2 regions of the Comamonas sp. A7-5 genome follow, and region 1 is predicted to be linked to the other one. Evidence: predicted binding sites of a transcription regulator. Region 1 holds the regulator's gene; the other holds the start of a gene.

The links. Region 1 encodes sigma-54, which starts transcription at its own class of promoters, with help from an activator protein. Its sites were predicted from a motif close to TGGCANGNAANCTGCTTT; they were not measured.
Region 2: a site for sigma-54 is predicted at 6,825-6,842, ahead of AAIL67_RS03605 (CmpA/NrtA family ABC transporter substrate-binding protein). Genes of this name have one in related genera too.

The regions. Positions count from the first base shown of each region.
Region 1 is NZ_JBCPWO010000005.1:443,765-458,565, forward strand. Features, by position in the region: gene AAIL67_RS12425 (THUMP domain-containing protein) at 1-236, opposite strand, end outside; gene AAIL67_RS12430 (tRNA-binding protein) at 416-754, shown strand; gene AAIL67_RS12435 (DUF711 family protein) at 812-2,044, shown strand; gene AAIL67_RS12440 (aspartyl/asparaginyl beta-hydroxylase domain-containing protein) at 2,178-3,098, shown strand; gene AAIL67_RS12445 (RNA polymerase factor sigma-54) at 3,288-4,889, opposite strand; gene lptB (LPS export ABC transporter ATP-binding protein) at 5,035-5,817, opposite strand; gene lptA (lipopolysaccharide transport periplasmic protein LptA) at 5,814-6,470, opposite strand; gene AAIL67_RS12460 (thiol:disulfide interchange protein DsbA/DsbL) at 6,601-7,251, opposite strand; gene AAIL67_RS12465 (SPOR domain-containing protein) at 7,413-8,114, opposite strand; gene argS (arginine--tRNA ligase) at 8,216-9,925, opposite strand; gene AAIL67_RS12475 (hypothetical protein) at 10,091-10,225, shown strand; gene AAIL67_RS12480 (DUF2214 family protein) at 10,291-10,737, opposite strand; gene AAIL67_RS12485 (LysR family transcriptional regulator) at 10,822-11,757, opposite strand; gene AAIL67_RS12490 (sensor histidine kinase) at 12,146-13,345, shown strand; gene AAIL67_RS12495 (response regulator transcription factor) at 13,358-14,044, shown strand; gene AAIL67_RS12500 (hypothetical protein) at 14,109-14,468, opposite strand; gene AAIL67_RS12505 (hypothetical protein) at 14,626-14,778, shown strand.
Region 2 is NZ_JBCPWO010000002.1:135,665-150,465, reverse strand. Features, by position in the region: gene nirD (nitrite reductase small subunit NirD) at 49-447, opposite strand; gene nirB (nitrite reductase large subunit NirB) at 625-3,087, opposite strand; gene AAIL67_RS03620 (hypothetical protein) at 3,056-3,442, opposite strand; gene AAIL67_RS03615 (ABC transporter ATP-binding protein) at 3,455-4,267, opposite strand; gene ntrB (nitrate ABC transporter permease) at 4,378-5,370, opposite strand; gene AAIL67_RS03605 (CmpA/NrtA family ABC transporter substrate-binding protein) at 5,397-6,668, opposite strand; gene AAIL67_RS03600 (nitrate regulatory protein) at 6,928-8,202, opposite strand; gene AAIL67_RS03595 (DUF2809 domain-containing protein) at 8,260-8,634, opposite strand; gene AAIL67_RS03590 (tripartite tricarboxylate transporter substrate binding protein) at 8,698-9,729, opposite strand; gene AAIL67_RS03585 (Hsp70 family protein) at 9,924-12,797, opposite strand; gene AAIL67_RS03580 (porin) at 13,015-14,025, shown strand; gene AAIL67_RS03575 (Hsp70 family protein) at 14,278-14,801, opposite strand, start outside.

The DNA.
Region 1 (14,801 bases):
CGGTACAGATCGTTCTCGCTGCGGTACATGGTGTGCGACAGCTCGATCAGCACGCGCTGAGCCAGACGGCTGTGCAGATTGAGCAGCATGGCATCGCGCCACATGCCGCGCAGCATGACGCCGCCCCGGCCCACGAGCAGGTCCTGCCCGCTGACGCCGGTGATAGCGTGGACCTCGTCGGCCAGAAAGCCCTCGACGCCGGCGGCGCAGGGCAGAAACAAATGCAGTTGGTTCATAGAAATCAGTGCGCGCCAGCAACGGCGCAGGCGCCGGACGCTCACGGGAGCCTGTTGTGCGCTTTACAGGGCATAAGCATACGCGCTAGGCCTTTTCCGGTGCCCGCGCACGACAAGCGTTGCTCTACAGATGCTCGCAGGGCCCGAGGCATGATGCCAGGCCAAGGAGCAATGACGACATGGAAGAAATCAGCTGGAACGACTTTATGAAGGTGGAGCTGCGCGTGGGCCGCGTGCTGCAGGCCGAGGTATTTGCCGAGGCCCGCAAGCCCGCCTACAAGCTGCTGGTGGACCTGGGTCCCGAGCTGGGCCAGCGCAAGTCCAGCGCGCAGATCACCGAGCATTACCAACCCGAGGAGCTGATAGGACGGCTGGTGGTGGCCGTGATCAACTTTCCGAAGAAGCAGATTGGGCCCTTGATGAGCGAATGTCTTGTGACCGGTTTTCACGATGCCACGGGAGCCGTGGCCCTGTGCGTGCCCGACAAGGAGGTGCCGCTGGGCACGCGCCTGCTGTAATCGGCGTGTTCAGAGGCAAAATGGCCGCCAGCCATTCTCCCGCCTACGGATACTGCTATGAATATCAGCTTCAACCCGCTGGTGCGCGTGCGCACCGTCACCGCCTTTGTCAACCTGAGCGCCGATGAGGCACAGTGGCAGGCCGACCTGACCCAGGCCAAGCAGCAATGCGATGCCGTGGCCGATGCCATCGAGGCCCGGGGCTATCAGGTGCAGTCCATCCGCATCGTGAGCAACCCGTTTGGCGAATATCTGGATGTCTCCAGCGCAGACAGCGCCCAAGCCGGCCTGCAGCGCATTGCCGAAACGCTCAAGGCCATCAACACCGGCAAACGCCGCATCCGCTTTGCCGTGGGCGAGGCTCGCAATGCGCAGGAAGTGGCCCTGCTGCCGCAGCTGATTGCCGCCTATGGCGACCTGTGCAACGCCTGCGTAAACATCGATCTGGATGAACATGGCTTTCTGCAGACCGGCTTGCTGGCCCATAGCGTGCAGGCAATTCAGCAGATCGCGCGCACCACGCCGCGCGGCGAAGGCAACTTCAACTTCACGGTCAACTTCAACTGCGCGCCCGGCATTCCCTATTTCCCGGCCAGCTACCACCGCGGCCAGCACCACGGCGCCCTGGTGCTGGGCCTGGAAACGCCAGACCTCATGGTGGCTGAACTGCAGGAGCTGCAGCAGCAGCGCCTGCAGCTCGATCACGCGGCGTGGTTCAGGCTCGCATTCGAGCGCCTGAGCCAGACCCTGAACGAGCATGCCACTGCCATCCAGCGCTGTGCCGACGGCGTGAAACTGGCCGAGGGCTGGCATATCGCGGGCATGGACACCTCGGCCGCGCCGTCCAAGTCCTGCGCCTCCATGGTCGATGTCTACCAACTGCTGGGCGTGCCCTGTTTCGGCGCCAGCGGCACGGTGGAGGCGTCGGCCCTGCTGACCCGCGTCTTCAAATCGGTCAACGGCGTGACACAGATCGGCTTCAGTGGCCTGATGCTGGCCGTGACCGAGGACCAAGGCCTGGCCCAGGCCAGTCTGAATGACGAATTCGATATCCGCGCCCTGCTGACCTACAGCAGCGTCTGCGGCATCGGCCTCGATACCGTGCCGGTGCCGGGCGACAGCAGCGCCGAGCAGATCGCCGCCGTCATGCGCGATACGGGCACCATGGCTTTTCGCCTCAACAAGCCGCTGACGGTGCGGCTATTCCCCGTGCCGGGGCTCAAAGCGGGCGACACAACTGCGTTCGAGAGCGCGGATCTGTGCAACTGCGCCGTGCTGGCTCTGCCTTGAACATCTAACAAGCGGGCTGCTGCGCTTGGCCGTCAAGCGCCGGCAGCTATTGCTTTTGATATTCCCCTACCCCGGTTCTGTTTGACCTGCCCCCATGGTGGCCGCCGGGGTGCCCCCGGTAAAATTGGCCCTTATGGCAAAAATAATCGTTCTGGCACTGGTGCTGCTTTTCTTTGGCTGCGGGCTGTACATGCATCTGCGCGGCAAGGTGCGCCACAAGGTGGTCAAGCAATTGTTTGACCACTCCACGTTCACAGCGCCGTTCAACGTCTTCATGCTGATGTTCAGCAAGGTGCCGCGCACGCCCTATCTGCCCACCAGCACCTTCCCCGAGCTGGCGCCGCTGCAGGCCAACTGGCGTGAAATCCGCGAGGAAGCCGTCAATCTGCAAAAGAACATGCAGATCAAGGCCGCCGCCAACAACGACGACGCAGGCTTCAACTCCTTCTTCAAGACCGGCTGGAAGCGCTTCTACCTCAAGTGGTACGGCGACGCCCACCCTTCGGCCATGGAGCTGTGCCCCAAGACCACGGCCCTGGTGAAGTCGATTCCCAGCGTCAAGGCCGCCATGTTTGCCGAGCTGCCGCCCGGCGCCAAGCTCAATCTGCACCGCGACCCCTACGCGGGCTCGCTGCGCTATCACCTGGCCGTGCTAGCCCCCAACGACGACCGCTGCATGATCGAGGTCGACGGCCAGCCCTATAGCTGGCGCGAAGGCGAAGGCGTGATCTTCGACGAGACCTTTATGCACTGGGCCGAGAACCGCTCGGAAGGCAACCGCATCGTGCTGTTCTGCGATGTGGAGCGCCCCATGACCAATGGCTTTGCCCAGTGGCTCAATCACTGGCTGGGCAAGAACGTGGTGGCCGCCGCCAGCTCGCCCAACAACGAGGGCGATCCGCGCGGCATGATCAGCAAGCTGTTCAAGATCTCGTTCTATGCGGGCAAGTACCGCCGCGCCTTCCGCGACTGGAATCCGACCTTCTACAAGATCCTCAAGTTCGGCCTGATGATTGGCGTGCTGGTCTGGTTTATCTGGTGGTTGGTTTCTTGATAACCCCCTGAGGCGCTACGCGCCTTCCCCTGGCCGGGTGCCCCCAAGGGGGACGGCAGCATCGCCGCAAGGGCAGCTCTTGCTCGCTGCCCCTTGCTTGAGGAATGCCTTATCAAGGCTCCCGCCCTAAAGACAGAACAAGAAAGCCGCTGTGCGATGCATCAGCGGCTTTCTTGTTTCTGCGGTGCCCTACAGCGCCTTGCGCAGCGTGGTCGTCGGTATCTTGAGCTGCTCACGGTATTTGGCGACGGTGCGGCGCGCGCACTCGATGCCCTGCTCTTTGAGCATATCGGCCAGCTTGGCGTCCGACAGCGGCTTCTTGGCATCTTCAGCATCGACAAACTGCTTGATCAGCGCACGCACGGCGGTGCTGGAAGCACTGCCGCCGGTTTCCGTGCCCAGGCCCGAACCGAAGAAATACTTGAGCTCGAAAGTACCCTGGGGCGTGGCCATGTACTTGGCCGTGGTCACGCGGCTGATGGTGGACTCGTGCAGACCCAGGGTGTCGGCGATATCGCGCAGCACCAGCGGGCGCATGGCCAGCTCGCCATGCACAAAGAAGTTCTTCTGCCGCTCCACGATGGCTTCGGAAACGCGCAAGATGGTGTCGAAGCGCTGCTGGATGTTCTTGATGAACCAGCGCGCCTCCTGCAACTGCTGCTGCAGCGCCGCATGACCGTCGCTGTTCTTGTGACGCCGCAGCACGCCGGCATAGATGTCGTGCACGCGCAGACGCGGCATGACCTCGGGGTTGAGTTGCACGGAAAAGTCCACCCGGCCCGCGCCGGACCGCACCGGGCGCACGATGACATCGGGCACCACGATATGGCGTTCCACGTCCACAAAGCGACGCCCCGGACGCGGCTCCAGCCTGGCGATCAGGGCCATGGCTTCGCGCAGCTGTTCCTCGCGCGCGCCGCACAGGCTGGTGAGCTTGCGCAGATCGCGCCGCGCCAGCAAGTCCATGGGTTGGGAGCAGATGGCCTGCGCCAGCAGCAGCCGGTTCATATGCGCCTCGGTCGTGCCCTCGTCCTCGGCGGTGCGGATCAGGTCGCGCAGCTGCAGCTGCAAGCACTCGGCCAGATCACGCGCGCCCACGCCCACGGGCTCCAGGCTTTGCAGCAGCTTCAGAGCAATGACAAAGTGCTGCTCCAGCTCCTCGCGCTCTTCCAGGTCGTCGCCGGCCAGGCTCTGCGCCAGCTCCTGCAGGGAATCCTCGAGATAGCCGTCGTCGCTGAGCGACTCGATGAGAAAGCGCAGCGCCGCCATGTCCGCCGCGCCCAGATGCAGGCTCAGCGCCTGACGATGGAGAAAGTCGGTCAGGCTCTGGTGCTCGCGCGCCAGATCGATGGCATCGGTTTCGTCATCGCCATCGCGGTTGCGCGTGGAGCTGCTGGCCGAGGGCGTATCCCACTCGCTGCTGGATTCGCCACCCCATTCCCCGTCCTGGCCGTCCAGGCCCTCGGCCTCCCAGTTCAGCGTTTCAGGGGTTTCGGGGTTTGATGTCTCCGCTACCGTTTCAGTAGCTTGTTGCGCTTGCGATGCATCTCTTTCAGCATGAATACCATCTGAAGTACTGTATTCACTGGCGCTATTAGCTACATCTACAGGAGCATCTCCCGCAGTTTCGGCCTCATCGCCCGCACGTTCCAGAAAAGGGTTGTCGACCAGCATCTGCTCGACTTCCTGCGCCAGCTCCAGGGTGGAAAGCTGCAGCAGCTGAATGGATTGCTGCAGCTGCGGCGTAAGCGATAAATGCTGCGAAACGCGTAGCGAGAGACCTGGCTTCATCGAGGCGCGGCCCCCAGACAATCATTGCAAACGCGCGCAGTGCTACGGGTTTGCCGCCGGGCCACCTCAAGGCAAACCTCGGCGCAGCCGGTCAGGGCCCCTTCTGGGGGCAGCGACCGCACAAAGTGAGGGAGCGTGGGGGTCATCACATCCTGAAATGTTCGCCCAGATAGACGCGGCGCACATCGGCGTTCTCCACGATCTCCTCGGGCGTGCCTTCGGCCAGCACATGGCCGTCGCTGATGATGAAGGCGTGGTCGCAGATGCCCAGCGTCTCGCGCACGTTGTGGTCGGTGATCAGCACGCCGATGCCGCGCTCCTTGAGGAAGCCGATGATGCGCTGGATCTCGATCACCGCGATCGGGTCGATGCCGGCAAAAGGCTCGTCAAGCAAAATGAAGCGCGGTTGCGTGGCCAGGGCGCGGGCAATTTCCACGCGACGGCGCTCACCGCCTGACAGCGCCAGCGCCGGCGACTGGCGCAGATGCTCGACGCGCAGCTCCTGCAGCAGGCCCGTGAGGCGCTTTTCGATCTCGTCGCGCGTCAGCGCCTTGCCCTGCTCGTCCTTTTGCAGCTCCAGCACGGCGCGCACATTGTCTTCCACGCTGAGCTTGCGAAAGATGGAGGCTTCCTGGGGCAGATAGGACAGGCCCAGGCGCGAACGCTGGTGAATCGGCATGCCGCCCACCGGCTGGCCGTCGATGAAGATCTCGCCGCCGTCGCTGCGCACCAGGCCCACGATCATGTAGAACGATGTGGTCTTGCCCGCTCCATTAGGGCCGAGCAGACCGACGACCTCGCCTTTTTGCACGGACAGGGACACATCCTTGACCACCTTGCGGCTGCCGTAGGACTTGGCCAGATGTTTGGCCTCCAGGCGGCTGTCGGACTCGCCGCTGCGGCTGCTGGAGAAAGTCGGCTCGCTCATTTCTTCTCGTCGGCTTTCTCGCCGCCCAGCGTCATGCTCTGGCGCAGCTGCGTGGCAGGTGTGGCAGGCTTGGGCTGTGCCCCCGGCGTTCCGTCCTTGGGCGCCATGATGGCGCGCACACGGCCGCCCTGTCCCACGGAGGAGCTCGGCAGGCCGCCGCTGGTCTTCTGGCCATCGACGGTATAGACGTCGGTGATGTTGTTGTAGACGATGATGGAGCCCGTGACCTGATCGCTGAGCTGACCGCCACGGTAGCGGCGCATCTCGCCACGACGGATGAACTTGACGATATCGGCCTTGCCGTCGTACTCGATGACTTCGCCTTCGCCCTCGATGAACTCCTCGGGCTGACCGGCCACGGTATCGCGCTTCTGGCGGAAGAACGCTCGCTTGCCGGCCTCGGCCTTGATCACACCGTACTGATAGCCCTCGGCGTCCTGCCGCACATCGAGCTGAGCACCGCGCAGCACGATGGAGCCCTTGGTCATCACCACATTGCCAGTAAAGACACTGGTCTGCTGCAGCTCGTCATGACGCAACGCATCCGCCTCGATATTCATGGGCTTGGCGCTGTCGGCTTTTTCGGCATGGACAATGCCGGTCGCTGCTGCCAGGGCGCAGGCCAGCGCAAGAGGTAGGAGTGTTTTTTTCATGGAAGGCACGTTTCTTGCATCCATTGTAGTCATTCCCTTTTTGCAACTTGCGTAAAAAACACCCACAAAAAAGCCCGCATGGCGGCGGGCTCGTTGGTCGTCAAACGTCACTGACGTCTGCTGCCTGATCTTAGGCCTTGCGGCTGGAGGCGATCAACGCATTGACCACGCGCAGCACATTGTCCATATTGCCGGCCTTGGTGCCGTCCGTGTAGTAGCGGCCGGCCACACCCATGGCGGGCACGCCTTCCACGTCATATTCGTTTTGCAGCTGAGCGGCCTTGCGCGCCTGATTGGCCACGGTGAAGGAGTTGTAGACCTCCTTGAACTTGGCCAGATCCACGCCCTGCTTGCCGACCCAGTCAAAGATGGCCTCATCATTCTTGAGCAGATTGCGATCCACGTGAATGGTACGGAACACCTTGGCGTGCAGCTGGGGCAGCAGGTTCATGCCCTCCAGAGCGTAGTAGAGCTTCTGCTGCGGCACGAAAGAGGCATTGAAAGCCACGGGCACGCGGCGCACCACCACATCGGCAGGCTGGCTCTTGGCCCAGGCTTCGAACTGGGGCTCGAAGACATTGCAATGCGGGCAGCTGTACCAGAAGAACTCGACCACCTCGACCTTGCCGGCCGGCGCGCTCACGCTGGCGGGCTTGCCGAGCTTGATGTAGTCCTTGCCTTCCTTGGGCGCAGCGCCCTGGGCCCAGCTGGAGGAGGCACCCAGAGTCAGGGCACCGGCAGCAGCTGCCGAGGCAGCCAGAGAGAATTCGCGACGTTTCATCTAAACAAACTCCTGTATCAGGTCTGCAGTATCAGAGCCAACAGGCCCAAAAAAGTTCAGCGTTGTCAAAACTACCAATGGCACAAGCCAGAGGCCTCAAGCAAGGGCCTCCCCGCAGCTAAGCTGCAGTCCCCCGGCGCGCAGCGCCTACAGGGGCCTTGTTATCTGGCCGCGCGCACCAGAGTCGAGTCCACGCCCGCACCGTCGAGCTTGCCCTTGAGCTGCTCGGCGTCGTCACGCTTGCTGAACGGCCCCACGCGCACGCGGAAAACGGTGATGCCGTTCTGCTCACGCTCGCTGATGCGCGACTCCCAGCCCAGCATGGCCAGCTTGGCACGCTGCGCTTCCGCTTCGCTCTGGCCGCGGAAAGCACCGGCCTGCACAAAGTAGTTGAACGCAGAGTCCGAAGAGGATGCCGTCTGCGCGGCCGCCTTTTCCTTGTCTGCACGCGCCTTGTCTGCCTTGTCGGCGGCGGCGGAGCGCTCCTTGACCAGATCACCCAGCGGATCACCCGATGCGGACTTGGCAGGCTTCTCCGGCGTAGAGGGCGGCGGCGTGGTGACTCCGCCGGTTGCAGTAGGTTGTACCGCAGGTGTGGGCGGCGACACCGTCACGTCGCTTGGAGGAACTGGTGGTGTCACCGGGGGCGGTGCAGGCTGGCGGCTCTGCAGCGGTGCGTTGGGGTCCCAGTTCTTGTTGCGCTCGGCCTCGGCCGCATCGCGCTGAGTGTTGTTTCCACCCTTGTTGAGGAAGGGCACCGGCACCTTGGTCACATAGATGGCCACGGCCAGGGCCGCAGCCAGACCGATGACCATGCCAAAGATAAGCCCCAGGATGGTTCCACCGCGTTGCTGGTTCTTCATATCAGTCGCTTAACGCTTTCTGCTTCAGTTATTCCATTCTCAGATCCATCGACCCCTGACAGGCAAGGCCGGCAAGGCGACCGATGGACAGAAAACTGGGATTACATGCGCTCGGGTGCGCTCACACCCAGCACCGCCAGACCATTGTGCAACACCTGGGCCGTGGCAGCGACCAGGGCCAGACGTGCGAGCTTGACCTTTTCGTCGTCCACCAGAATGCGCTCTGCGTCGTAGTAGCTGTGATAGCTGGAGGCCAGATCGCGCAGGTAGAAGGTCACGTCGTGCGGTGCGTTGCCTTCGGCAGCAGCGGTCAGCATCTCGGGGTACTTGGCCAGCAGCAGCATCAGCGCCTGGGCCTGCGGGCCTTCCAGAGCGGACAGGTCCACATCCTTGAGTGCCGCCAGACCTGCACCGCCGGCCTCCTGCCAGGCGCGCAGCACGGACTGGATGCGCGCATGGGCATACTGCACGTAGTACACGGGGTTGTCGTTGTTCTGGGCCACGGCCAGATCCACGTCGAAGGTGTACTCGGTGTCGGGCTTGCGCGAGAGCAGGAAGAAGCGCACGGCATCCTTGCTGGTCCACTCGATCAGATCGCGCAGCGTGACGTAGGAGCCGGCGCGCTTGCTGATCTTGACCTCTTCGCCGTTGCGCACCACGCGCACCATGGTGTGCAGCACGTAGTCGGGATAGCCCTCGGGGATGCCCACATCGGCAGCCTGCAGGCCGGCACGCACGCGGGCAATGGTGCCGTGGTGGTCCGTACCCTGAATGTTCACCACCTTGGTGAAGCCACGCTTGAACTTCTGGATGTGATAGGCCACATCGGGCACAAAGTAGGTGTAGCCGCCGTCAGTCTTGCGCATCACGCGGTCTTTGTCGTCGCCGTAGTCGGTGGACCTGAGCCACAGCGCGCCGTCCTGCTCATAGGTCTTGCCGTTGGCGATCAGGCGGTTGACCGTCGCTTCGACATGACCGTTTTCATAGAGGCTGGACTCGAGGTAGTACTCGTCGAACTTGAGGTTGAAGGCCTGCAGGTCCTTGTCCTGCTCGTTGCGCAGATAGGCCACGGCGAACTGGCGGATGTTGTCGTAATCCTCGACATCGCCGTTGGCGGTGAACTCGCGGTCATCGGCCTTGATGGTTTCCTTGGCCAGGAAAGCCTTGGCGATGTCGGCAATGTAGTCGCCGTTGTAGAAATTCTTGGCCAGCGGGTTTTCGCTGTCGGTGGGCCAGCATTCGTCACCAGGCTTGAAGCCCTTGGCGCGCAGCTGGGTGCTCTTGGTCAGGGTGTCGATCTGCACGCCCGCGTCGTTGTAATAGAACTCGCGGTGAACCTTCCAGCCCTGGGTGGAATACAGGTTGCTGATGGCGTCGCCGATCGCAGCCTGGCGGCCATGGCCCACATGCAGAGGGCCGGTGGGGTTGGCGGAGACGAACTCGACGAGGATGTTTTCACCGCGATCGGCCTGGTAGCCGAACTTCTGGGCTTGCGCCAGCACTTCGCGCACTACCTCCTGCTTGGCAGCAGGCTTGAGGCGGATGTTGAGAAAGCCCGGACCCGCGATTTCAATCGCATCCACCCACTGCTGGAAGGCGGCTGTAGCCTCCAGCGCGGTCTTGAGCTGCTCGCCCAGGGCGCGCGGGTTGGCCTTCAGAGGCTTGGCCAGCTGCATGGCCGCCGTGCAGGCGAAATCGCCATGGGCTGCCACTTTGGGGTTTTCAAACGCAGCGCGTGCGCCGGCGCCGGGCGAGAGTGTTTCGAGCTCAGCAGCCAGGGCTGCGAGCAATTCCTGTTTGACGGAGAGCATCGCGGGATTTTACGTGCCGGATTCAAGTCCTGCCGAATCGCTGGCGCCACACCCTTGTTCCTGGGCCGGTTCACAGGCTGCAGGGCAGTATCCGCATGTTTCGCCGGCCACACCCAGTCATTGCGCAAATGGAAGTCATTCTCGCTTGAACCCCGAATGCAGGCCATGCCCACGTTCAGCGGCGAGCTCAGCCGCGGGTGGAGCCTGTTTGCCGGCTACACCTTCAACCGCAACACCTGCGAGCGCGACATCAACCACCAGGATCTGGCTGTGATGCTGACGCTGCGCGGCACGTTCTGAATGCCGCAGACGTGAAAAAGGCCGCTTTGCAGCGGCCTTTGTCTTTTGTAGGGTCTGGGGGCAGATTACATGCCGCGCGCCCAGAAGATGGCAACCACGGCGATCACCGGCACCACATGGCCCTGCCACATCACCCATTTGCGGGTCTGCTTGATTTCCTCGGGCGCCGGCAGCTGACCGCTCACATCCAGCGTCTTCTTCCAGCGGCGGAAGGTCAGCGTGGGCTTGAGCGAGAGCAAAAAGGCGATGACGAACAGCGTCATCTTGAGGTGGAACAGCGGCGAGGCCGTATAGGCCCCCATGCCCTTGACGCCCCAGAGCAGGCGCGCAATACCGGTCAACAGCAGGATGACGGCGGCAATGCCGTAAATCATGTCCAGCCTGGCCAGGCGCTGCACCACGGCGGCATTCATCCATTCCATACGGCACAGGGCGGCCTGGCTGGTCAGAAACACCACCAGGGTCAGAATCGCCAGCAGATGGGCGCTGGCAAGAACAGCTTCAAAGGTCATGGCTTCATCGTAGAAAAAAGGACGGGTTCAGCGGCCCACATGAGGCCACGGCGACCGGTCCATTGTCTACCGTTTCAGGCCCGCTCAGATATCCACGCCGAGACGAAAGAAGTCCGGCTGGTTGTAGTGATGCTTGAGGTAGTCGATCCACATGCGCACGCGCAGCGGCATGTGCTTGCGCTGGGGGAAGACCACGAAGATGCCGTTGGGAGGCGCGGCAAACTCTTCCAGCACGGGCACGAGGCGGCCAGCGGCGATCTCGGCCTCCACCTCCCAGGTGCTGCGCCAGGCAATGCCCCAGCCCCCCAGGCACCAGTCGTGCAGCACCTGACCATCGGAGCAGTCCAGCGGGCCACCCGGCTTGAAGTGCACGACCTCGCTGGTGCCGCTTTCGGGATGCGGGATGCGAAAGGCCCAGCCCCGCGTCTGCGAGGCGTCGGACGACAGCGTCAGGCAGTCATGCTGGGTCAGTTCGCTGGGATGCTTGGGCGTGCCACGGCGCTCCAGATAGCCGGGCGTGGCCACGCACAGGCGGCGGTTGTCGGCAATGCGCACGCTGACCAGGGCCGAGTCCGGCAGATCCCCCACGCGCACCGCGCAATCGAAGCCCTCGCCCGCCAGATCGACCACGCGGTCGCTGAGGTTCAGCGAGATGGTGACATCGGGGTGCAGGTCGCGAAAACGCGGCACCAGCGGCGCCACATGGCGGCGCCCGAAACCGGCAGGCGCCGTGATGCGCAGATGGCCCGTGGCCTTGACACCGCCGGCCGACACGCTGGCCTCGGCATTGCACACATCGGAGAGCAGGCGCTGGCAATCCTCCAGGAAAGCGCTGCCTTCATGCGTCAGCGAGATGCGGCGCGTGGTGCGCACCATGAGCTTGACACCCAGATGCTCTTCCAGAGCGTCCAGACGGCGCCCCATGATGGCGGGCGCCACACCTTCGGCCTTGGCTGCAGCCGTCAAGCTGCCCCTGGTCGCTACCGATACAAAAGACTCAAATGCCTTGAGTTTGTCCATGACCGCTGCTCCTGTCTGGTCCGTGTTGTCTCCTGCTGCGGTAGCGTGCACTACTAATACAAGAGCACATACCGCACAAGCAGTCTTGATTTCTCAAATGTTTTTATCGAAAGTTCTTTAAACAAGAGCGCTGACTGCTATCACTATAAAAGTCATCAATCAGCGCTGCATGCCTGTCCCGCATGCGACTTCATTGCGATATATCTTACTTAGAAGTCACAAATTGTCGGTGAATCTTTGATGTTTATATATGTTTATATCAAAATTTACCGTTTTCCCTGAGGCAGGAATATCGCTTATTCGCCAGCGCCATGAGCTCTTGGGCAGAGCCAGGCGTTAAACCTATGATTTGCAAAACACATTTACAAATCCGCTGCCGCCCGCCGTCATGAGCTTTTCACCCGTTTCTGCCGCCCATCTGGCCGATCTGCTGGGCCGCTCCGGCCAGGGCTGTGCACTCTGGAATGCCGAAGGGCTGCTGCTCATGGCCACTCCCGCCTGGTGCCAATGGCTGGATGTGCCCGAGGACGCCAGCCCCATCGGCCAGCCGCTGCAGGGTCTGCTACCTGCCCAGATCTGGCAAGTCCACGGCCCGCGCTTTACGGCCGCCGCCCGGGGCTTGCACCAGGAATATGACGACATACGGCCCGGTGACTCCGGTTCGCAGCACCACCGCCGCATACAGCTCACGCCCGGCGCAGCCGATGCCCAGGGCCGGTACGAGGTGCTGATGCAGCTCAGCGACATAGGACGTGAATATGCATGTGGCGAAGTCATTGCACGCCAGCGCGAGCAGCTGCATGCCTTGCACGAGCAACTGCGCAGCAGCCGCCAGGACGCGGGCGAGCTCGGCAGGTTGCGTACCCTGCTGGACTGGCGCACGGCCATGCTGAGCGAACACAACGAGATGCTGCAGCTGCTCTCCCATGAAATCCGCCAGCCGCTGAACAATGCCTCGGCCGCCATGCAGGCCACGCTCAAGGCCATCGAAGACCTGCATCTGGCCGATGCCGCGCCCGCCGCAAGGGCCTTGCTGCGCGCCGAGCATGTGCTGCAGCAGGTGATAGGCACACTGGACAACACCCTGGCCGCTGGCACGATTTTGGCCGCGGGCGGCAAAGCCGGCGCCTCCAGCGAGACCGATCTGCCGACGTTGATCAAGCTGGTGCTGCACGATATTGCCGCCGACCAGCGCCCGCGCATCGATGTGCAATGGCTGACCACGGCACGCACCGTACAGCTGCATCCGGCGCTGATGCGGCTGACGCTTCGCAATCTGCTCAACAATGCCCTGGCCTATGCGCCCGCAGACACCCGGGTGCAGCTGCGCATCTCCGAGTCCGACGAGCCGCTGGCACTGATTCTGGAAGTCATGGACCAGGGCCCCGGCATTTCCGAGGAGCTGCTCCCACGTCTGTTCGAAAAAGGCTCGCGCGGCAACCACAGCCACAGCCGCTCGGGTGCCGGCCTGGGCCTGTTCATCGTGCAGTCGGTCTTGCAACTGCACCAGGGTACAGTACAAGCTCTGCCGCACAGCCCGCATGGCACGGTCATGCGCCTGGTCATTCCCCAAGGTCTTGCCGAATGAGGTCCGCCGCCCATGCTGCCTGCCACTCTTGCCCTGGTCGACGACGACACCGAGTACTGCGAATTTCTGGCCCAGCATCTGCGCGTCCAGGGCGTGGAGGTCACGGCATACAGCGACAGCAGCGACCTGCTGGCCGACGACGCCCCCTATCGCTTTGATTTTTATGTACTGGATCTGATGCTGCCCGGCGTGGCTGGCACCGAGCTGCTGCGCATCATCCGCAAGCGCAGCCAGGCGGGCGTGCTGATTGTCTCCGGGCGCCTGGGGCCCGAAGTATTTGCCGAGGTCATCAACGCCGGTGCAGATATGTATCTGACCAAGCCCGTGACCTTCGAGCAGGTGGAACTGGCCGTGCGCGCCGTGCACCGGCGCATCATGACCACGGCCCGAACGGCCACGGCCTGGAAGCTGGACAGTCGCCGCAGTCTGCTGACTGCCCCCGACGGCCAGAGCGTGGAGCTGGGCGCCACCGACCTGATGCTGATGGAGTGCTTTTTGCAGGCCCAGGGCGAAACCGTCAGCCGCGACCATATCCGCAGCCTGCTGACCCATACCAGCGCAGCCGAGTCCGACAACAACCTGCACGCCACCATCTACCGCCTGCGCCGCCGCATCGAAAAGGCGACGCCCGTGGCCGTGCCGCTGCAGTCCCAGCAGAAAGTGGGCTACCAGTTCCGCGCCCCCTTGATCGCGGCCTGATCAATCCGGCGCGAAAAACAAGAACGGGCCTCCAGGCCCGCTGCGTGTCTTCAGTCCGGCTGAATCACATGACGAACTTGGACTCCACATCCGAAACCTTGCGCCTGGCCAGGGCCAGGTTGGCACGGCCGTTGTCCAGCACGTAGTAGATGAAGATGCCGTTGATCTTCTCGGCAGGGCGCAGGATGTGATACTGCTTGCCCAGGGTGATCAGAATGTCTTCGATGCTGTCGTTCAGACCCAGGGACTTCATGGTCTTCATCTTGGCGCGCACCACTTCGGTATTGCCTGCGGCAGCCAGCTCCAGGTCCACGCCGGAACCTATGCTACCCAACAGCATGCCGCTGTTGTAATCCACCACTGCCGCGCACATGGCGCCATCCAGGGTCATCAGATCTTGCAGGCTTTCGTTCAGATTCGCCATCAGGAGCTCCTTGGTAAAGATTGGCTGGCCGATATCGGAAGATGCTCAATTTGTTTCAAGATTAACAAATCATTTCTGAGCGCGGATATCGACTTATGACAGACAAAGCCTTGTCATTTGATTGCATGCACTTACTTCAGGAACAAAGATTAGACACGTGAAAACACCGTCCAATCTGCCGCCAGCTCAGGACTGGCAAGCGATTGAAGCTATTGCTTCGGGAGAAACCTCGCGCCGCCTCCTTCAGGCTCTGCCATCCATTGCGGAGCCCGTCACCGCCGCAGCCGCCGCGCATACCGGTCAGAACTGACGAACTCTGGCACCTTTGGTACG
Region 2 (14,801 bases), on a different contig from region 1:
GCCCGGCTATCAAGCGCATGCTGCTACTCGATTCATAACTATCAGACGCTAGGCCGCAGCACAGCCGGACCTGGCTGCGCAATGCGCAGGACCGGCATGCGGGCGGGTCTGCTCCAGGGCACGGCTGGCCAGTTCGTCGGCGCGCAGCTGCACCTCGCCGTCCTGCACACGCACGCTGAAATAAGGCGTGCAGCCCTCATCTGGCGCCGCTGCCTCGCCGGTGCTGAGCGCAATCGTCCAGTTGTGCAGCGGGCAGGCCACGCTGCGCCCGAACACAATGCCTTGCGACAGCGGTCCGCCCTTGTGCGGGCAGCGGTCCAGCAGCGCGAACACCTCGTCGTCGGCATTGCGGAACACGGCCACATCCAGACCTTTGGCCCGCGCCACGCGGCGGGCCCCCAGCACGGGGATGTCGTCCATCGTGCAGATAGAAATCCATTCGCTCATTTACATCTCCTAAGCTCCCCCTGAGCCGCTTTGCGGCTTCCCCCTCTCTCGCTTCGCGGGAGGGGGACGACGGCCTCACTGCGGGGCGGCGGGGCCGCCCAGGCCCTTGCTCGCCGTCCCTTGGCTATGCCGCGCCAGGTTCGTAAATTGCTGAAAAATTGAAAGAGGTTCTCGGTTTCAAGCAATAGCTGACACATCAGCAGGAAGAGCCTGAAACTGGCGCGTATCCACGGATGCCTTGTCGGTTTCGAACCAGGGATCGGGCTCGCCATCCAGTGCAAACTGCAGCTGCTCCCACAGCGCCCTGCGGCCCTCGGCATCGTCGAGAATGCGGCGCTTGACATAGTCCAGACCCACGCGATTGATGTAGTGCACCGTGCGCTCCAGATACCAGCCTTCCAGCCGGTACAGCTGCATGAAGGCGCCCGTGTACTCCATCACCTCTTCGGCGGTCTTGAGCTTGGTGAAGAAATGCGCCACCTCGGTCTTGATGCCGCCGTTGCCGCCCACATACATCTCCCAGCCCGAGTCCACACCGATGATTCCCACATCCTTGATGCCGGACTCCGCGCAGTTGCGCGGGCAGCCGCTGACGGCGAACTTCACCTTGTGCGGGGCGTACATGCGCCACATGGCGCGCTCCAGGTCCTTACCCATCTGGGTGCTGTCCTGCGTGCCCATGCGGCACCATTCGCTGCCCACACAGGTCTTGACCGTGCGCAGCGCCTTGGCATAGGCATGGCCGCAGGGCATGCCTATATCGTTCCAGACGGCCTGCAGATCCTCCTTCTTCACGCCCAGCAGATCGATGCGCTGGCCGCCCGTGACCTTCACGGTGGGGATCTGGTATTTGTCCACCACATCGGCAATGCGGCGCAGCTCGGAGGCCGTGGTCTCGCCGCCCCACATGCGCGGAATCACGCTGTAGCTGCCGTCCTTCTGGATATTGGCGTGGCTGCGTTCGTTGATGAAGCGGCTTTGCGGGTCGTCCCTGGCCTCCTTGGGCCAGGTGCTTACAAGATAGTAGTTGACGGCCGGGCGGCAGGAGGCACAGCCATTGGGCGTGCGCCACTCCATGAAGCGGAACACCGCATCGGTGCTCAGCAGCCTGTGTTCGCGAATGGCGTCGCGCACGGCCTGGTGCCCGTGGTCGGTGCAGCCGCACATGGCCTTGGTCTTGGGGGCCGCCGAGTAGTCACCGCCGGCCGTGAACATGATGATTTGCTCCACCAGTCCCGTGCAGGAGCCGCAGCTGGCACTGGCCTTGGTGTGCTTGCGCACATCGTCGAGCGTGAACAGGCCCTTGTCCTTGATGGCCTTGCAGATCGCGCCCTTGGTCACGCCGTTGCAGCCGCAGACCTCGTCGCCGTCGGCCATGGCCGCAGCTTTGCTCTGCCCCTGGTGGCCGGTGTCGCCGAGATTGGATTCGCCAAACATCAGCTTGTCGCGGATATCGGCCACGCTGCGGCCCTCGCGCAGCAGCTTGAAGTACCAGCTGCCGTCCACCGTGTCGCCGTACAGGCAGGCACCAATCAGTTTGTCGTCCTTGATGACCAGCTTCTTGTAGACCCCCGCATAGGGGTCGCTCATGAGAATTTCCTCGGTATCGCCGCCGCCCTGGAAATCGCCTGCAGAGAACAGATCGATGCCCGTGACCTTGAGCTTGGTCGAGGTCAGCGAACCCAGGTAGCGACCGATGCCGAACTCCGCCAGATGGTTGGCCAGCACCTTGCCCTGCTCGAACAGGGGCGCTACCAGTCCGTAGGCAATGCCTCGGTGTGCCGCGCATTCGCCCACGGCATAGATGCGCGGATCGGTCACGGTCTGCAGCGTATCGCTGACCACGATGCCGCGGTTCACATGCAGATGCATGGACTCGGCCAGTTCGGTGCTGGGACGAATGCCCACGGCCATCACCACCAGTTCGGCCGGGATCTCGCTGCCATCCTTGAAACGCACGGCGCGCACGCGGCCGCCGGCGTCGCCCAGCAGCTCCTGCGTCTGCGCCTGCATGCAGAACTGCATGCCGCGCTCGGCCAGCGATTTCTGCAGCATGCGGCCCGCCTGATCGTCGAGCTGGCGCTCCATCAGCCAGTCGCCGACATGCACCACGGTGACCTGCATGCCGCGCTTCATGAGGCCGTTGGCCGCTTCCAGTCCTAGCAGGCCACCGCCGATCACCACTGCATGCCTGAGTGTCTTGGCCGCCTCGATCATGGCCTCGGTGTCGGCGATGTCGCGGTAGGCCAGCACGCCCTCCAGGTCCTTGCCGGGAATGGGCAGGATGAAGGGCTTGGAGCCTGTCGCCATGATCAGGCGGTCGTACTCGGCGCTGGCGGTCTCACCCAGGGCATTGACCGCATGTACCATGCGCCGGGCTCGGTCCACGGCCGTCACGGTATAGCCGGCGTGCAGCAGGATATGGTGGTCCTGGTACCAGGACCAGTCGTTGAGCACGATATCGCCGAGCGTCTGCTCGCCGGCGAGCACGGGCGACAGCAGAATGCGGTTGTAGTTGGGATGCGGCTCGGCGCCGAAGACCGTGATGTCGTACAGATCGGGGGCAATGGCCAGCAGCTCTTCCAGCGCGCGCACGCCCGCCATTCCGTTACCAATCATGACCAGTTTGGATTTTTTCATCTGAGTCCCCGTGGGCTTGCGAAAAAGGCCTTCCGCGCAGAACCGCTGCATTTGGCAGCAGCACCTCCAAAAAGGCGCTTGTGTCCTGAAACGGCCCGGCAACAAAAAAGACGTCTGCATGCTTCATGACTTGCATGAGCATGTAGACGTCTTTGTCTTTTGGGTTCTGGTCCAGCCTTGCACCATCACCCTGTGGCCGACCTTGGCCACGATTGAGGACATGCAATTGCCGTGCCAGCTCTGTCGTCTCGCGGAATGCGGCAGGCAGGAAAGAGATGCACCATCTTTGTGCCTGTTTGCCGCTTTGCTGTGCACCAAACAAACATGGCGCCCCAAGGCGCCATGCAGCAGACATCGAGGCCAGGACTCAGGCCGCCTTCTCCACGTGGCCCTGACGCGTGTAGAGGAAGTCGATCACCGCCTTGCGGTAGCTTTGATACTGGGCATCCTCGGCCAGCTCCACCCGGCTGCGCGGGCGTGGCAGTGCCACATGCAGCACCTCGCCAATCGTGGCAGCGGGACCGTTGGTCATCATCACGATCTTGTCGGACAGCAGTACGGCCTCATCCACATCGTGCGTGACCATCACCACCGTGCTCTGGGTCCGAGCCACGATCTCCAGCAACTCGTCCTGCAGCTTGGCACGCGTCAGGGCATCGAGGGCACCGAAGGGCTCGTCCATGAGCAGCACCTGGGGCTCCATGGACAGGGCACGCGCAATGCCCACGCGCTGCTTCATGCCGCCCGAGATTTCGCCGGGGCGCTTTTGCGCCGCATGGCTGAGGCCCACCATGGCCAGCGCCGCATCGGTGCGCTGCGCCAGCTGTGCCTTGCTTTCGCGCTTGCCGAAGACACGCTCCACGGCCAGGTGCACATTGCCCCAGCAGCTCAGCCAGGGCAGCAGCGAATGGTTCTGAAAGACCACCGCACGCTCGGGGCCAGGGCCCTTGATTTCCTTGTTGGCGCACAGCAATGCACCGCCCGTGGGAATGGTCAGGCCGGCAATCAGATTGAGCAGCGTCGACTTGCCGCAGCCCGAATGCCCGATGAGGCTGACGAACTCGCCCTTGGCAATGTTCAGATTGATGTCACGCAGCGCGGGAAACAGGCCCTTGGCGGTCTTGAAGGTCTGCTCCACCCCGTGGATCTCGATGTACTTGGTGCTGAGAGATGTATGCATGAGGTACTCCTTGCTTTTTTCCGAGGCCACCGTGGCGCCGGCTTTGCCGGGCCACCGGTGGTGCCCCCCTTGAGGGGGTGACGCGCCCGAAGGCGCGGCTCAGGGGTGGGTTAAGTCTTGACCTCTTCGAACGTAAAGGCCGAAGCCAGCTTGACCAGGGCCCACTCCAGCACCAGGCCCACGATGCCGATCACGAAGATGGCGATGATGATGTTCTTGACGTTGAGGTTGTTCCACTCGTCCCAGACCCAGAAACCTATGCCTACTCCGCCCGTCAGCATCTCGGCGGCCACGATCACCAGCCAGGCCGTGCCCACGGCCAGGCGCACGCCCGTCAACATATAGGGCAGCACGGCAGGAAACAGAATGGTGGTGGCGATCTTCCACTCCGACAGATTGAGCACGCGCGCCACATTCATATAGTCCTGGGGCACACGCTGCACGCCTACGGCGGTGTTGATGACCATGGGCCAGATCGAGCAGATGAAGATGGTCCAGATGGCCGCCGGATTGGCGCCCTTGAACACCAGCAGGCCGATCGGCAGCCATGCCAGCGGCGAGACCGGGCGCAGCAGGCTGATCAAGGGATTGAACATGCGCGACAGAAAGCTGAAGCGCCCGATCACGAAGCCCAAAGGGATGCCGACCAGTGCCGCCAGACCGAAACCCAGAGCCACGCGCTGCAGCGAGGACAGCACATTCCAGCCCACGCCCTGGTCATTGGGTCCGTTGCGGTAGAAGGGATCGCTGAACACCTGCAAGGCCTGTTCCCAGGTCTCGGCCGGGGTAGGAATGCTCTTGCCGGTGCTGCTCGATACCAGCGACCACAGCCCGACCAGCAGCGCCAGCCCCAGAAGCGGCGGCAGGGCCTGAGCAAATAGCTGTTCAGCCCATTGGCGCAAGCGACTGGGTGCCACCGCAACCGGAGCCGTGACCATCGCTTTGGGTTTGATATCTTTTTGCACTTCAGCCTTTACAAGTTCTGCGCCAGCAGCTATCTCTTTTGAGGTTTCGAGCAGCGCATCATTGGCCGCCTGGGCTGCCAGTTGCGGATCGTGCGGGGGATCGAGTTCGAGCGGCGCGTGAAGTACGGCACTGACCATGATGTCTCTCCTGTCGGATGGCGGCCTCAGGCCTTGATCTTGAAGCTGTCGGCATACTGGGCAGGGTTCTTGCCGTCCCAGACCACGCCGTCGATCAGCTTGCTGGTGCGTAGCACATCCTTGGGCACGCTGACCTTGAGCTGGCTTGCCGCCTGCTGGTAGAGGTCGATGCGGTTGATCTGCTTGGCCACGGCCAGATAGTCGGGATGGGCCTTGAGCAGACCCCAGCGCTTGTGCTGGGTGAGAAACCACATGCCGTCCGACAGATAGGGGAAGTTCACGGCCCCGTCATTGAAGAACTTCATGTGGTTGGGGTCGTCCCAGGTCTTGCCCAGGCCGTTCTGGTAGCGGCCCAGAATGCGCTGGTTGATGGCGTCCACACTGGTGTTGATGTACGACTTCTGGGCCACGGTCTCGGCCATCTTCGTCTTGTTCTGCAGGCTGGCGTCAATCCAGCGGCCGGCCTCAAGAATCGCCATCATCACGGCGCGGCAGGTGTTGGGATTCTTCTGCGCGAACTCGCCCGTGGTGCCCAGCACCTTCTCGGGGTGATCCTTCCAGATGTCCTGCGTGGTGTTGGCCGTAATACCGATGCCGTCCATGATGGCGCGATGGTTCCAGGGTTCCCCCACGCAGAAGCCATCCATATTGCCCACGCGCATATTGGCCACCATCTGGGGCGGCGGCACGGTGATCAGCTTGGCCTCGGATAACGGATTGATGCCCGCAGCCGCCAGCCAGTAATGCATCCACATGGCGTGGGTACCGGTGGGGAAGGTACCGGCAAACGTGTATTCGCGCTTTTCCCTGGCCATGACCTTGGCCAGGCTGGCTCCGTCCACTGCGCCCTTGTCGGCAAGGGCCTTGGACAGCGTGATCGCCTGGCCGTTGTTGTTCAGGCTCATGAGCACGGCCATGTCCTTCTTTGGCCCCCCCACACCCAGATGCAGGCCATAGACCAGGCCGTAGAGCACATGGGCGAAGTCCAGCTCGCCGTTGACCAGCTTGTCGCGCACGCCGGCCCAGCTCGCCTCCTTGCTGGGGACAATCTTCACGCCGTATTTCTGATCGAAGCCCAGCACCGAGGCCATGACCACGCTGGCGCAATCGGTCAGCGGGATGAAGCCTATCTTGACTTCTTTCTTCTCCGGCGCATCGGAGCCTGCGGCCCAGGCGCCATGGTGACCCAGCGAGCCATAGAGGGCGGCGGCGCCAGCCACGCGCAGAAACTCACGCCGGCCACCGGCAGATACGGGCTCCGGCGTGGGAGCAGTAGACGAAGGGAGGCACTGGCTCATGAGAAAACTCCATCAAGAATCGTGGTGAAGGCGATCCGGAAAACAAAAAGGCGCCCTTCCCTCCTCGGGTGTGAGGAGAAAAGGACGCCGTTGTCCCAGGTCACTCGTAATAACGCTTTAAGCGCGACCGCCTTTGGTCTGCTTGACATCAACAGTCATGCACAAACCATGCCAGACCTTGATCAGAGACGGAGCAGGCTTTGCGCCTCCGGTTTTGGCCCATATTTGGTGCAGCGCAACAAACACCGCGCGGCCAAGGCTATGAATTGGTGCTACCCGGCAGCAAGTCCACCGTGGCCAGAATGGCCTCGGCCACATCCAGCATGCGCCGGTTCTGGTTCATAGCCGTCTGGCGGATCAGCTTGTAGGCATCGCCCTCACTGAGCTGGCGGTAGTTCATGAGCACGCCCTTGGCCCGCTCTATAGTCTTGCGCTCCTTGAGCGTGGCGCGCGCCTTGTCGATCTCGGTCTGCATGTCCTGCAAGCGCATGGACTGCTCCTGCACCAGCAAGACAATGCTTTTCTCGAGCTGCAACCCGTACGCACCCTCCGCAGGCAAGGAGGCGGCTGACTGCGTGGCCCCCAGAAAGGCCGCAGCCGCTTCGGCACGAGTCCCAGGCTGCGGCTGCATCTCCAGCAGCGCCAGTTGCTGACAGAGCGCTGTACGGGCCTGCTCAAGCTTGCACAGGCATTGCTCCTGCAGCTCATGGACCAGAAATGCCTCAATCTGGTGCATGGCATCGAGCCGGCTGGAACAGGCCTCGAACCACGGTGAGCTCAGGCTACGGTCCAGCAGCACGCCGTCCCCCGCCGTGCAGCCCATTCGACGCAGCCTCTCGATCACCGTCATATCGGGGCAGGCCCCGCATTGCTGCTGCCAGCGATCCATCCCCGAGGGGCTCGCGAAATCCGCAAACACCTGAAAGCAGCGCTCCTGCGACTCGATCAGATGCAGCCAATGGCGCTGACGCTCCGTCCTGCCGACCCCTGCGGTAAACGCCGCAACCCCCGTGGCGCGCTCCTGGCCCGCCAGCTCCTTGCCCTGCATGAAATGAAACAGCGCCACCAGCAGTTTCGCGATATCGGGATCGCAAGCGCTGTCCGCTGCCTCGAACACCACGGTCAGGCAGGCCGCAATCATGCGGATCAACGCCTGTGTGCAATCCTCGGCACTGAGCTGCAGCGCATCGCGCCGGTGGCGCAGCAGCGGCAGGGCTTCAAAGCCTTGCAGCGCGTTGGCGATCGCATTGAACAAGCGAGCGCCATGCGCGCCCGGTGCCCGCGCGCCCAGCTCTTCAAGCGCCAGGCAGACTCGCTCCATGACCCGGTCCACATGCCGGCCATGATCGGACAGGCTCTGCTGCGCCTGTGCTCCGCTGCTGACCAGAAAGATATTCGAGAGCCCGCGCTCTTTTTGCAGCGCATGGACGAGCTCGGACATGCTCGCCACCAGGCTGCTGGCGCGGCTGATCTGCTCCAGCTCGGCAATCTCGCTTTGCCTTGCAGCCACCAGATAGTGCAGAGGCGTTTTCATGGGGTAGTGCTTGTCGTCATGTTGATGCCATGAATGATCAGCACATTTCATGCCATCTCAGGCAAGGCGACGCTGCCGCCTCTGCCAGAGCCGGTCCACCATGGCGCCCACACCGATTCCCACGACGTAGGCCAGCAGATCCAGGGGGTCGAAGCCATTGCCCAGCACCAGATAGGCCAGCTTGTTGGCACGCAGGGCCTGCATCCAGGGGGCCTGATAGAGCTGCAGGAACTCGATGGCAAAGGCGATGACCAGGGAACAGGCCATGAGCTTGCCGCGCGTGATGGCCGGCCGCAGCCAGGCCACGCACAGCAGCACTACCCAAGCCCAGAGCGCATCGCCCGGATAGTTGCCCAGCACGGCGGGAAAGGGCACATAGCCCCGGCGTGAGGCCAGCCCGATGGCAATGACCGCCGCAATGAGCAGGGTCAAGCCCGCCCGTGAGCGACGAAAGGGCCCGGCAGCGGCCAGACGTATCAACAAGCTGTCGTCCCCTCAGTCGATATGCGCGCCGGAGTCCTTGACCACCTGCTTCCAGTACGCCAGCTCGGCCGGCAGCATGGCCTTGAAGCTTTGCGGCGTGGACTCCACGCGCTCTGCGCCCAGGGTCTTGAGGCGTTCGGCCATCTCGGGCCTGGCGAGCACTGTCTTGACGGCCTTATAAAGCTTGTCCACCACCGGCTGCGGCGTACCGGCCGGTGCAAACAAGCCGTACCAGCTGGTCACGGCCAGGCCCTTGCCCAGCACGGGGATCTCGGGCGCCAGCGAGGTCGGCCTGTCGGACGCCACGCCCAGCACGCGCAGCTTGCCGCTGCTGACAAACGGCATCACGCCGGGAAAGCTGCCAAAGGTCATCGGCAACTGGCCAGCCACCACATCGGTGGCAGCGGCCGAAGCCCCTTTGTAGGGCACATGCAGCAGGCTCACGTTCTTCTGCTTTTTCAGCATCTCGCCCAGCAGATGGTTGAGCGTGCCGTTGCCGGCAGAAGCGTATTCCACCTTGCCCGGATGCGCCTGGGCATAGGCCACCAGTTCGTCCAGATTCCTGGCGGGGAAGTTCGGATTCACCACCAGCAGATAAGGCGCGACGGCCAGCTGCATCACGGGAGTGAAGTCCTTGATGGGATCGAACGGCACCCTGGAATACAGCGCTGGATTGATGGTGTAGGCGCTTTGCGCCGTCACGAGAAAGGTGTAGCCGTCGGCCGCGCTGCGCGCCACCTGCCCGGTGCCCAGATTGCCATTGGCTCCGGCGCGGTTTTCCACGATGACGGGCTGGCCCAGCGAATTCTCCAGCCCCTGCGCCACGGCACGCGCAATCACATCGTTAGCACCGCCCGGTGCCTGGGGCACGACAAAGGTAATCGGCTTGGCAGGCCAGTTGCCGCCCTGCGCCAGTGCTTGCGTCAGAGGAGCCGCCACCATCACGGCAGCCACCGCTGCCAACAGCAGCGAGCGGCGTTGGTTTGCAGAGATAAAAACAGCGTTTCGCGCCATCTCGGTGCGCGCAGCTTCTTCAAACTTCATGGCAATAACTTCCTGTGGTGGTGGACATGGATGCTGCCAGCCCTCCACGCCGGCCTGTCGTCCATGCAACAGACCATTCTTGCATCGCTCGCCGGGCGGCCTGAACAGCACTCACTGTTCGGCCATCGTGTTTGGCAGGGGCTGCCTCCTGCAAATGCAGTGACCCAAAGCCTGGCTGCGGCGGCACGGCCTCTTCAAATCAGCACCAGCCCCGGCGGCAGGCTGTCGCCCAGACTGCGCCTTTGATCCTCGGCTTCCATCTGCACCACCTGCTCGACCATGGTCAGCCAGCGCTCGGGCGCACCGCTGCTGCGCATCTTCTCCAGCACCTGCGCCCTGACGGCATCGGGCAGATCGCGCGCGCGGTCGCCCGTCATGCGGGCCATCTGCACGGCGGCAAACATCGCGGTTTCGTTCTTGCGCCAGTCCTGGGCCAGCGTGGCGTTCAGGAACTCCAGCGCCGCGTCGGGCGGCATCACCAGATGGGCGTTGGCGGCCAGCGACTGGCGTGCCGCCAGGCGGCCTATGGCCCACCAGGTCTGCACGGTTTCATCCTCGCGCCTGAGGCGCTGCAGCATCCACTGCCCCATTTCCTGGCGGTACTGCCAGGGCACGGCCTCCATGGCCGCAAACAGGCGCAGCATGTCGTCGTAGCTGCCATGGCTGGATTTGCCGCGCGTGTTCTGCTGCACGGCCTTGTGCATATGGCCGGCCACGTCTTCAAGCAGCTCCATCTGCCGGGCCTCGTTCAGACCCGCGGCCACGCGACGCCAGAACACCCACCACTCCGTCCAATTGGCGGCCTCTTTGGCATGACCCAGACCCTGGCCATACAAGGCCCAGACCTGGTCTATGCGCCAGCCATCGAGTTTCGCACCCACGCCGGGGCGCAGACACCAGCCTGCGAGATTGAGCCAGACACGCTCATGGTCGGCCGTGCGGCGGCGGCGCCTGGCACGGGCCAGCAGCGCATCGAACAGCGCACGCAGCAGGCCCAGTTCCCAGCCCTCGCGCGGGCCGAGGATTCTTTCGAGCGACTGGCGCAGCTGGCGCACTTCCCGGGCCGTCACTTCCTGCGCCTGCGTGCCGAAGATGCGATCCACCAGCACCACGGCTTCGGGCAGCCTGGCCATCAAAGAATTTGAAAGTTTCCGGCCCTCGGCGCTTTGTGCGTCTACGTTGTCAGCGATGGTTTCAGAAGCTGCAGCACCACGCACGGCAAAGGGCAGCAGCCAGGACCGGCCCGCATCCTGCACGGCCACGCAGCGCACTTCCAGCGTGCCGACCTCGCTCATGCAGACCTGCAACTGCACCTCGACCTGGGCAGCAGCCCGGCCTTCGGGCGCGGGCAGCACCGTGGCCAGGGGCGGCAGCTCCACCCAGCCCTCGCCGATCAAAGGTGCAATCTGGCCGGCCTGAGCTGGCACATGGCTCAGGCTGTTGGCCAATACATTGAAGCGCACGGCCTGGCCCAGCTTGAGCGCAAAGCGCCGGCCAGAGAGCACCATGCGCACGCCCTCCTCCGTGCCACGCGGCAGCAGGCACAGGCCTTGGGGCGCCTCGCCCTTCTTGCCCGGCAGCAGCAGCCAGTAGCTGCGTGCCGAACCGCCACCAATGCGCGGCACCATGGTCTTGATCGCTGCCGACGCCTGCCCGGCCTGTGCTTCGGGCGGGTTGGGCGCAGCAATCTGTGCCACCGCCAGCTCGGCCTGATGGCGTGCCAGCCCGTAGGCTGCCGCACCGCGCGCCACGGCCCAGTCCGGGTGCGGGTTGTGCAACACACGCACCGGGCTGCCGCGCCAGCGGCCAAGCAATTGCGTCAGACGCTGAACCATGGCATGGGCATGGAACACGCCGCCGTTGAGCAGCACGGCATCGGGCAGGCCCCCACTCGCATGCTGGGCGAGAAAATGCGCCAGATGACGACTGATGGCCGCATCGGCCGGATAGGGCAGGCCAAAGCCGCGCAGCGCGCCTTGCCGCCTGGCGGGCATATCGCTGATCTGCGCGACCGGCAAAAAGCCCTCGACCACCGACTGCAGCACCTGCTCACGAGTCAGCGTGACGCTTTGAGTCGCCGCCATCAGCTTGCTGCCGCCCCCGAGCAAGGTGATGCCGATCTGCTCGGGCGCGTTCTGCACCAGCAACTGCTCCTTGGCCATGCGACAGCGCTGCACCAGCTGGGCAAAGCGCTGTGCGGACAGCCTCTGTCCCTGGTCTGGCGCCTTGTGCGCAAAAGCCGGCTCAAGCTGATGGGCCAGCGCCAGGTCCATGTTGTCGCCGCCCAGCATCAGGTGCTCGCCGACGGCCGTGCGCGTCAGCGTGGGCAGGCTGCCATCGGCCGATGCATCCACGCGAATCAGCGTCAGATCGGTAGTCCCTCCGCCCACATCAACCACCAGCACCAGTCGGCTGTCCGCCAGTTGCGCAGCCAGCTCATCGCCCTGCAGCACCAGCCAGTCGTGAAACGCAGCCTTGGGTTCCTCCAGCAGCTGCACGCGCGGCAGACCCGCCATCTGCGCGGCCTCCAGCGTCAGTGCACGTGCACCTTCGTCGAACGAGGCTGGTACCGTCAGCACCACGCTTTGCTGGTGCAGTGGCGCTTCTGGACGGGCCTGGTCCCATGCCGCTTTCACATGGGCCAGATAGGAGCTTGAGGCCGCCAGCGGCGATACCTTGGCCACGTCCTCGCCAGCCCCCCATGGCAGGATGGCGGCTGTGCGATCCACGCCGGTATGCGAGAGCCAGCTTTTGGCACTGGCCACCAGCCGCCCCGGCACGGCAGCGCCCAGATCTCGCGCCCAGCGGCCGATGACGGCAGGCACCGCTTCATCCGCGCCCTGCGGCGGCCAGGGCTGGCGCCAGGCCTCGCCCAGCTCGCCCTGGGCGGCCTGGTAACGCACCGAAGGCAGCAGCGGCTGGGCCACGACCTCGCCTGCCGTGCTGCGCTGGGCAATATCGAGCAGCGCGATATCGCTTGTCGCAGCGTCCAGCGCAACGCTTGCCACGACCGTGTGACTGGTGCCCAGGTCGATGCCGACGGCGTAGGTGGGGCGAGATGAATGCATGGGCTGAGGCGGAAACACGTAAAACTCTGTCGCCGATCGTAACAAGAGCCGGATGCCCGAACCGCCTGCCGGGATGAGCGGCTGCTGCGACGACAACTGTCCAAAGCAGTGCACGGTGGCTGGCACGGGACTTGCCTTGTAACAAGCGCGCAGATTCGCGCAAGTTTCATAGCAAAGATCGAAGGCTAGTCGCTACATGCCAGTCAAAACAACAACTGTGTCTCGTGTCCTCCTCGCCGCTCTGGCCACCGCCGGAGCTTCCGTCGCGCTCGCACAAAGCAGCGTGCAGATCTATGGCCGCCTCAATACCTCGGTCGAGCATCAGAAGGTCGGAGGCAGCAGCCTGACCGGGCTCTTCAACAACAACTCGCGCTTTGGCTTTGTAGGCAGCGAAGACCTGGGCGGCGGCCTCAAGGCCGGCTTCCAGCTCGAATCCGGCTTCGAATCCGATACCGGCGCCGGTACCGGCAGCACCGGCGCCCTGGCCTTTCAGCGCCAGAGCGAAGTCAACCTCTCGGGCAGTCTGGGCAAGCTGCGTCTGGGCCGTTTTGGTGCTGCCACCTATTTCGGCATTGCCGACTATGGTGCACTGGATGAGCCCAACCACGATACCGGCTCCATCGCCGATGCGCTCTACGACTACGTGATGCGCAACACCAACAAGATCGCCTATCGCAGCCCTGTGATGGCCGGGCTGACATTGGAGGCTCAGGCATCGCTACACGAAAAGACGACAGGTGCCGTGCAGAAGAACGGCTACGACCTCTATGCCAACTGGGAACGCGGCCCCTTGGCCCTGGGCGCGGGCTTTACCCAGCTGGGCGACGACAGGCAGTTTGCCCTGCGCGGCCACTACATCTGGAATGCGCTGCAGATCGGTGCCTACTACCAGCGCTCGGACAACGGCTCGGGCTCGCTGTGCAGCAATGGCGGTGCCGGCTGCGGCACGCGTGACGCTGCGCGCGTGACTGCGGCCTACCGGGTTGGCGCTTCGGAGCTTGCCCTGGGCTACGGCTGGGCCAGCCGATGGAGCCATGTGCCCGGCAGCAGTGCGCGCCAGTGGATTCTTGGCTACAACCACCACCTGAGCAAACGCACCAAGCTCTACGCTACCTACACACGCATCGACAACGGATCCGGCGTGGCCTATGGCTACAACTTCAAGGGTGGCGTGGGCTATGGGCAGGATGCCAGCAGCCTGAACGTGGGTCTGCGCCACGCGTTCTAGACCTCTGCTTGAGTGGGGCGCGTGCCATGTTGCTGGTGGGCATGGTGCGCGCCCTGCTTCTCAAAAGAAGAGCTTCATGATCTTGCGCCTGGCGTGATTGGGGCTGAGCCTTTTTGTGACATGCCTTTGTCACGGACAGAGGGCGGGTCTCGGCCAGAAGTGCAGCCACAAACAAGAGAACGAAAGAGAGAACAAAAAAAGCCCGCCAACCAATCGGCCAGCGGGCTTTCGCCGTCAAGCGACTCAACGGCCTTACTCGGCAGCCTCCACAGAGGTCTCCGCGCGCACATCGAACTCCACCTTCCAGCGCTCGCTGCCGCCCACGGGCACGGCATTGAGCTCCAGGGTGCCGATATCGGTCACGCGCGCCTCCAGGGTCACGGGCACCACCTCGCCGGCAGCGCGGCCGGCGGCGGGCAGATTCAGCTCGATCTCCTGCAGCTCCACCAGCTCTTCGGGCGACCAGAAGTCCAGCATAGTGCCGACCTGGTCGGTGCGGCGCACGGACGAGCCAAAGAAGCGCAGACGCACGGGCTCGCCCACGACCAGGCCGAACTCCTCGTCAGGCAGAGCGACTTCCGTGCCCTCCTCCATGCCGAACGGTGCCAGGCACAGGGCGGACTGGGGCGGCTCCATGCCGGGGATGGCGGGCATATTGCTCTCCACACCCACGTAATAGGACTGAGCCGTTCCGCCGCGAATGCGCACGCCGCGGCCGCTGGTGGCGATATGGCCGTAATAGGCCGCACCGCGGGCCACGGCCAGATCGAGGTTGG